3 regions of the Methylobacillus draconifructus genome follow, and region 1 is predicted to be linked to each of the others. Evidence: riboswitches for the same ligand, from Rfam matches in the RefSeq annotation. Region 1 holds a riboswitch; each other region holds the start of a gene.
What was found. A riboswitch is a leader RNA that binds a small molecule or an ion and turns the genes downstream of it on or off. The one in region 1 is predicted to bind thiamine pyrophosphate.
Positions count from the first base shown of each region.

Region 2: another riboswitch for thiamine pyrophosphate. It lies ahead of thiC (phosphomethylpyrimidine synthase ThiC); the one in region 1 lies ahead of ACJSDX_RS05830 (TonB-dependent siderophore receptor).
Region 3: another riboswitch for thiamine pyrophosphate. It lies ahead of ACJSDX_RS04755 (3-oxoacyl-ACP reductase); the one in region 1 lies ahead of ACJSDX_RS05830 (TonB-dependent siderophore receptor).

Region 1 covers NZ_JBJQII010000002.1:419,579-421,840, forward strand. Annotated here, with positions in the region: gene ACJSDX_RS05825 (SulP family inorganic anion transporter) at 1-903, shown strand, start outside; TPP riboswitch at 1,024-1,122, shown strand; gene ACJSDX_RS05830 (TonB-dependent siderophore receptor) at 1,199-2,262, shown strand, end outside.
Region 2 covers NZ_JBJQII010000001.1:512,043-514,304, forward strand. Annotated here, with positions in the region: gene thiC (phosphomethylpyrimidine synthase ThiC) at 1-1,304, opposite strand, end outside; TPP riboswitch at 1,373-1,483, opposite strand; gene ACJSDX_RS02415 (protein-L-isoaspartate O-methyltransferase family protein) at 1,654-2,262, shown strand, end outside.
Region 3 covers NZ_JBJQII010000002.1:207,238-209,499, forward strand. Annotated here, with positions in the region: gene ACJSDX_RS04750 (LLM class flavin-dependent oxidoreductase) at 1-314, opposite strand, end outside; gene ACJSDX_RS04755 (3-oxoacyl-ACP reductase) at 531-1,316, opposite strand; TPP riboswitch at 1,360-1,466, opposite strand; gene ACJSDX_RS04760 (sodium:solute symporter family transporter) at 1,988-2,262, shown strand, end outside.

The sequences.
Region 1 (2,262 bases):
GGCCCGGCCTTCACCATTGCGCTGCTGGGCGCCATTGAGTCGTTGCTCTCGGCCGTCGTTGCCGACAATATGGCGGGCACGCGCCACCAGTCCAACCAGGAGCTGATCGGGCAGGGTATTGCCAACATCGCCTCACCATTGTTCGGCGGGTTCGCCGCGACCGGCGCGCTGGCCCGCACCGCGACCAATATCCGCAACGGGGCCAACAGCCCGTTATCCGGCATCGTGCATGCGGTCACCCTGGTGTTGATCGTGGTCCTGCTGGCGCCATTGGCCGTGAATATCCCGCTGGCGGCGCTCGCGGCCATCCTGTTCGTGGTGGCCTACAACATGAGCGAGGCGCATCGCTTCCTGCACATGGCGAGGACAGCGCCGCGCGCGGATGTGGCGGTGCTGCTGATCACCTTCCTGCTCACCGTGTTCAGCGACCTGGTGATTGCCGTCAATATCGGCGTCGTGCTTGCCGCATTGTTGTTCATGAAGCGCATGGCGGACACGGTGAACGTGACGCAACTGAGTGACGATGACTTGCAGCAGGAATACGGCCAGCGCGAATGGCGCCTGCCATCGAGCACGCTGGTCTATCGCCTGGAAGGGCCGTTCTTCTTCGGTGCTGCCGAGCACTTGCAGCACCGCCTGCAAACCCTGCGCGAGGATACCGACACCATTGTGCTGAGGATGGCGCGCGTGCCTATCATGGACGCCACCGGCATGCAGGCATTGTGGAACCTGCTGGACACTTGCAGACAGCACCAGATCAGGCTGGTGGTCGCCGAGGCCAGGCCCAATATCCTGGAAAAACTGCGCCGCGCCGGGCTCACCAGCCAGATTGGCGAGCATAATGTGCTGCCGCACCTGCACTTGCTGTGGCCGGAAACTCCTTCCCCCGCCTCTCTCCATTGAATGGCGTTGCACACTTTTCCGTATTACCCGATTGAGCACGCGTTAATTGGCTACATGCGCAGCATGCAACCCTGTTTGCAACGAAAATTGGCATTTTCTGCACATTCTTTGTTAGTATACGACCCACGCTAGGGGTCCTGAAGAGCCGATCTTCGGGTGAGATATACCCTTGAACCTGACCTGGATAATGCCAGCGTAGGAAAGCGCAAAGCCACTCAAGGTCCATTCATTTCCCCGAGGTAGGCTCTTTGTCCGTTCCTGCGCGTAGCTTGTCCCTAACGCGAGTGAACACACAATGCCTGCTTTTACTTTCCGTCAAAAACTCAGCGTGCTGGCCGTTGCCTGCGCTTATGCGCCTGCCGCGCTGGCACAGACCGCCGATGACAGCGATAACGCACTGCCGGAGGTCGTCGTCACCTCCGCATCGACTGATGGCGTGGCGCGCCGTGCCAGCATCGGCAGCTTTCCCGAAGCATCGCTGCTGCAGACGCCAGCCTCGGTCAACGTGATTACGCAGGAGCAGATGCAGGACCGCAGCATACGTTCCGCGACTGACGCCGTGAAGTGGGATGCCAGCGTGCAGAATTCCTACAATGCGGTCGGCCTGGCCGACTGGTTTGCGATCCGCGGCTTCGTGCTCGACCAGGGCGCCAACTACCGCAAGGACGGCATGGTGATTCTCGCGCAGGCCAGGGTGCCGATGGAGAACAAGGAACGCATCGAGATACTGAAAGGCCTGGCCGGCCTGCAGGCGGGGATTGCCGCATCGGGCGGCATGCTCAACTACGTGACCAAGCGACCTACCGACGCCCCGCTGCGTTCGGCGACGTTCGAAGTCCGCGAGCGCGGCACGGTGTACGGCGCGGTAGATCTGGGCGGGCGCTCCGAGGACGGCGTCTTCGGTTACCGCATCAATGCCGCGGCGGAAGACATCAAGTCGTATGTCGACGGCTCGACAGGCAACCGCAACTTCATTTCGGGCGCGTTTGACTTCCGCCTGAGCGAACGCGCGCTGTTGCAGCTCGACCTCGATTACCAGCACAAGTCGCAACTGACCGTGCCGGGGTTCCAATTGCTCGGGCCGGAGCAGCGCATCCCGACCGGCATCCGCGCCAAGCAGATGCTCAATGACCAATCCTGGAGCCGTCCCGTCGTCGATGACAGCTATAACCTCGGCGTGAAATTCGACTATGCGTTGAATGACGATTGGCGCACCATCCTGCAAGCCAACCAATCGACCCTGCATCGTGATGATGCGGTGACCTTGCCTTCCGGCTGCCAGGCGCAAGGGCTGATCGTCGGCTATTGCAGCGACGGCGGTTATTCGATGTACGACTTGCGCCGCAAGAACGACAAGCG
Region 2 (2,262 bases), on a different contig from region 1:
TGCATGGGTACGTGGCCAGGGCCTTCGATCATGGTCTGCACGTCATGCTTCCAGGCGATCCGGGTCAATTCACCCAAGGTTCTCAGCTCAGCAAACTGGGCTTCGTCATTGGCATCGTAGATCGAGCCGGGACGCAGGCCGTCGCCGAGCGAGAAGCTGACATCGTAGGCCTTCATGATGTCGCAAATTTCCTCGAAATGCTCGTAGAGGAAAGACTCCTTATGGTGCGCCAGGCACCACTTCGCCATGATGGAGCCGCCGCGCGAGACGATGCCGGTCATGCGCCTGGCGGTCATCGGAATGTACTGCAAACGCACGCCGGCATGGATGGTGAAATAATCCACGCCCTGCTCCGCCTGCTCGATCAAGGTATCGCGAAAGATTTCCCAAGTCAGGTCTTCGGCCTTGCCGTTGACCTTTTCCAGCGCCTGGTAGATAGGCACGGTGCCGATCGGCACGGGCGAATTGCGGATGATCCACTCGCGCGTTTCGTGGATGTTCTTGCCGGTGGACAGGTCCATCACGGTATCGCCGCCCCAGCGGGTGCCCCAGACCATCTTCTCGACTTCTTCGCCTATGCTTGAGCTGACGGCGGAATTGCCGATATTAGCATTGATCTTCACGAGGAAATTGCGGCCGATGATCATCGGCTCGATTTCGGGGTGGTTGATATTGGCAGGAATGATTGCCCGGCCGCGCGCCACTTCGTCCCGGACGAACTCAGGCGTGATGATTTCAGGAATGGAAGCGCCGAAATGCTGCCCGGCATGCTGAGTCTGCAACAGTTCGCTCATGCCTTCGCGGCGCTGGTTCTCGCGGATGGCGATGAACTCCATCTCCGGAGTAATGATGCCTTGGCGCGCATAGTGCATCTGCGTCACGTTCCTGCCTGCCTTGGCACGCAACGGTTTGCGATGCAGGTTGAAGCGCATGTCGGCCAGCTTGGGATCGTTCAGCCGCTCCAGCCCGTAGCTGGAAGTCGGGCCGTCCAGTTGCTCGGTATCGCCGCGCTCGGCAATCCAGCCAGCGCGCAAGGCGGGCAAACCGTTACGGATGTCGATACTGACTTCAGGATCGGTGTAAGGACCGGAAGTGTCGTAGACAATCACCGGCGGGTTCTTCTCGGCGCCGAATGCCGACGGCGTATCCGACAGGCTGATCTCGCGGAAAGGAACGCGGATGTCGGGGCGCGAGCCTTCGATATAGATCTTGCGGGAATTGGTAAAAGGCTGCGTTGCGCCAGGGTCGACCTGGGCGGTGGCATTGAGGAAATTCTGCTGCAGGTTTTTGTCGGTGGCGTTCATTCAAGTCTCCAAAATGCGGGAAGCGTTTTTGGAGTACCGACAGGGGAATAAAAATAGAAACCACCCCATCAAACCAAACTGCGCTTCCCTACGGTGGGATAATCCACATCAGGTTCAAAGGGTAATTCTCACTGCCATTGCATGCCTCAGCGTGCAACAGCAGACCCCTAGCGATGGAAGGAATGTACGTTAAAACCCTGATTAGATCAAGATTATTGTGGACAATGCACAGTTGATGCAGAGCAGCATGTGCCTAAAGTTGGCAGGTCACGCGATCCAGCTTGAAACTCTGCCGTCTGGCGCTATAATCGGCAAACCGATAGCCATGCGATGGATAAGGACAATTGCAATGCACCATGATGTAGAACAAGCCCGCTTCAACATGATAGAGCAGCAGATCCGCCCCTGGGAAGTGCTTGACGGCACCGTGCTCGACCTTCTGGGCCGCGTGCCGCGCGAAGCGTTTGTCCCCGAGCAATATCGCGGCCTGGCGTTTGCCGATATCGAAATCCCCATCGGTTTCGGCCAGACCATGCTTTCCCCCAAGATGGAAGGCCGCGTCCTGCAGTCGCTGGAAATCAAGCCCACCGATAAAGTGCTGGAAATCGGCACCGGCAGCGGCTACTTCACCGCCTTGCTTGCCTCACTTGCGCAAGAGGTGCACAGCGTCGAGATCAACGCCGAGCTTAGCCACCAGGCAAATGCGAGGCTGCTCCAGCAACAAATCAGCAATGTGACGCTGCATGTAGGCGACGGCGCGCGCGGGTGGCCGGACAACGGCCCTTATGATGTGATCGTTTTCACTGGCTCGTTGGCGCTGTCGCCGCTGGCAACCAAACAGCTGCATATCGGCGGCAGGCTGTTTGCCGTCATCGGTGAACCTCCGGTGATGGAAGCCACCATCGTGCGGCGGATCAGCGAAGACAGTTTGCGGCAGGACGTGATTTTCGAGACCACG
Region 3 (2,262 bases), 210 kb from region 1:
GCCATCAGCCGCGCGGCATGGAAAGGCGTGAAGAAAGTGCTGGAAATGGTGCTCACCAAGCCGATGTGCCGGGTGGCGCGGCTGATGGCCGTGAGCATGGTCACCGGTTCGAGGAACCAGCGCGGACCGTCGGTGATGTTGTTGGTGGCGTGGCCGTCGGCAAAGAACACGGCATCCAGCTTGCCGCGCTCGGCCAGTTGCGCCATTTCCTCGTAATAGCGGATATCGCCCAGCCGCTCGACCTGGGAATCCGGGTGGCGCCAGGCCGCGTTGTGGTGGCCGCAGCCGAACAGGAACAGGTTGATGTGCATCATGGCAAAACAAGAGCCTCTTTAGTGAATTCAGGAATGGCAGGCGCTGAGTCAGCGGATAGCATGTGCGATCAAGAGCGGCTAACAAAGCTTGGCGTAGCGATCCTGGCTAGGCGCCCTGCCGCAGACAGTACAACTGGTACGGCAAGGCAGGGCAACAATGCCAGGAAGCTTTTCAGCTGCTAAAAGCCTGCCCTATGAAATGATCGTGAACAGGCTCTAATTCTTGACCAGGCCGCCATCCACCACCAGGTTTTGCCCCGTCACCGCGCGCGACCAGGGCGAGGCGAAGAACAGCACCGCGTCGGCGAACTCTTCCGGCGTGGTGACGCGGCGCAATGGCGTGCTCGCGGCAATCAGGTCGAACACGGCATCCGGCGTGGCGGCAGAAGCGTCAGTGGTGCGCAGCAGGCCGCCCGACACCATGTTGACGGTGATGCCACCAGGCCCCAGGTCCTGCGCCAAGGTGCGCGTCAGGGAAAGCAGCGCCGCCTTGGCGGCGGTGTAGTCGTGGTAGGGCACCACCGGGTTCTGGAACAGGTTGGTGCCGATATTGACCACCCGCCCCCATCCCTGCGCAAGCATGCCGGGCAAGCAGGCCTGTACGGTATTGAGCGCGCCGCGCACCACGCCCTCGAATTGCTGCTGCAACCCTTCCCAGCCGAGATCATGCGCATGCGCCCGCGCATCGCCGTTGAACCTGAAGTCGGGCAGGGCGTTGTTGACCACCGTGGTGATCGCCTTGCCGAAATGCGCTTGCGCCTGCTCCGCCATCGCCCGCACGGCGTCGGCGTCGCTCACGTCCGCCCGGATTGCCAGGGCCCGCCCCGGCGCTTCGTCCGCCAAGGCCGCAGCAGCGTCCGCGCTATGCAGATAGTTCACGACCACGCTCGCTCCCTGATCGAGGAAAGCGCGGGCGATATGCCGGCCCAGCCCACGGCCTGCGCCGGTGACGAGCACGAGTTGTTCTTGAATCGGGAGTAGCGGTGAAGATGGATTGCCCATGCGATTCCTTTGCAATTTTTCATGGCAAAGGAATGCGCAGCAAACAAGCTGCGACAGGCATTCCTCCGCCAGTATGATCTGGATCAGGTATTACGGGTGTGGTCTCAGCCCTGAAGCAGATACTGCAACAGGGCACCCCGTGCCGAAAGACAGAACCATAGCATGGAATATAAAGAATTCACATCCGGCACCATGTGAAAATCACCATGAAAATCGTTATAATCTGGCAGCGAAACGGCAACACCTTAATTTTGCCGTTTCAATCCTAGGGGAGCCGCTTGCGGCTGAGAAATGGCAATTGCCATGACCCTTAGAGCCTGTTCACGATATTTTCATCGTTCCCGTTGCTTTGCATCAGATGTGGATGCAAGGCGCAAACCACAGCAGGGCTGATTGCCCTGCGAGGATTTGCAACGCAGCATACACTTTTGAGGCGAAGCAACCCTGTGGGCAATTCAGCAAAAAATCGCACTCGGCGTTGCCTGCCTTGACCAGGCAATCAGCATGGCCTACGGCAGACGTCTTGATTGCGTTTTTTTGCTGAATTGCGGGAACCATGAAAATATCGTGAACAGGCTCTTTACTTGATCCAGATCATGCTGGCGAAGGGAAGGAAATCACGCATATGGGCGTACTCCTTGCCGTTCGTCGATTATAGGAGTCACCACACAATGCTCAGTACGCAAGCCGCCCTCGCCTGGCTAGTCTTTTTCGCCGCCGTTTTCGCCATCGCCGGCATGGCCTATTCGCGCAGGTTCCGCGGCAACCTTGAAGAATACATCGTCGCGCGCAACAGCCAGGGCACGCTGGCCAGCATCATGACCTTGCTGGCTTCGTCGCTGGGCGCATGGATATTGTTCTCGCCCGCGCAGGCGGCGACCTGGGGCGGCCTGACCGCCGTGATCGGCTACGCCATCGGCGCGATGTCGCCGCGCATCGCCATGAT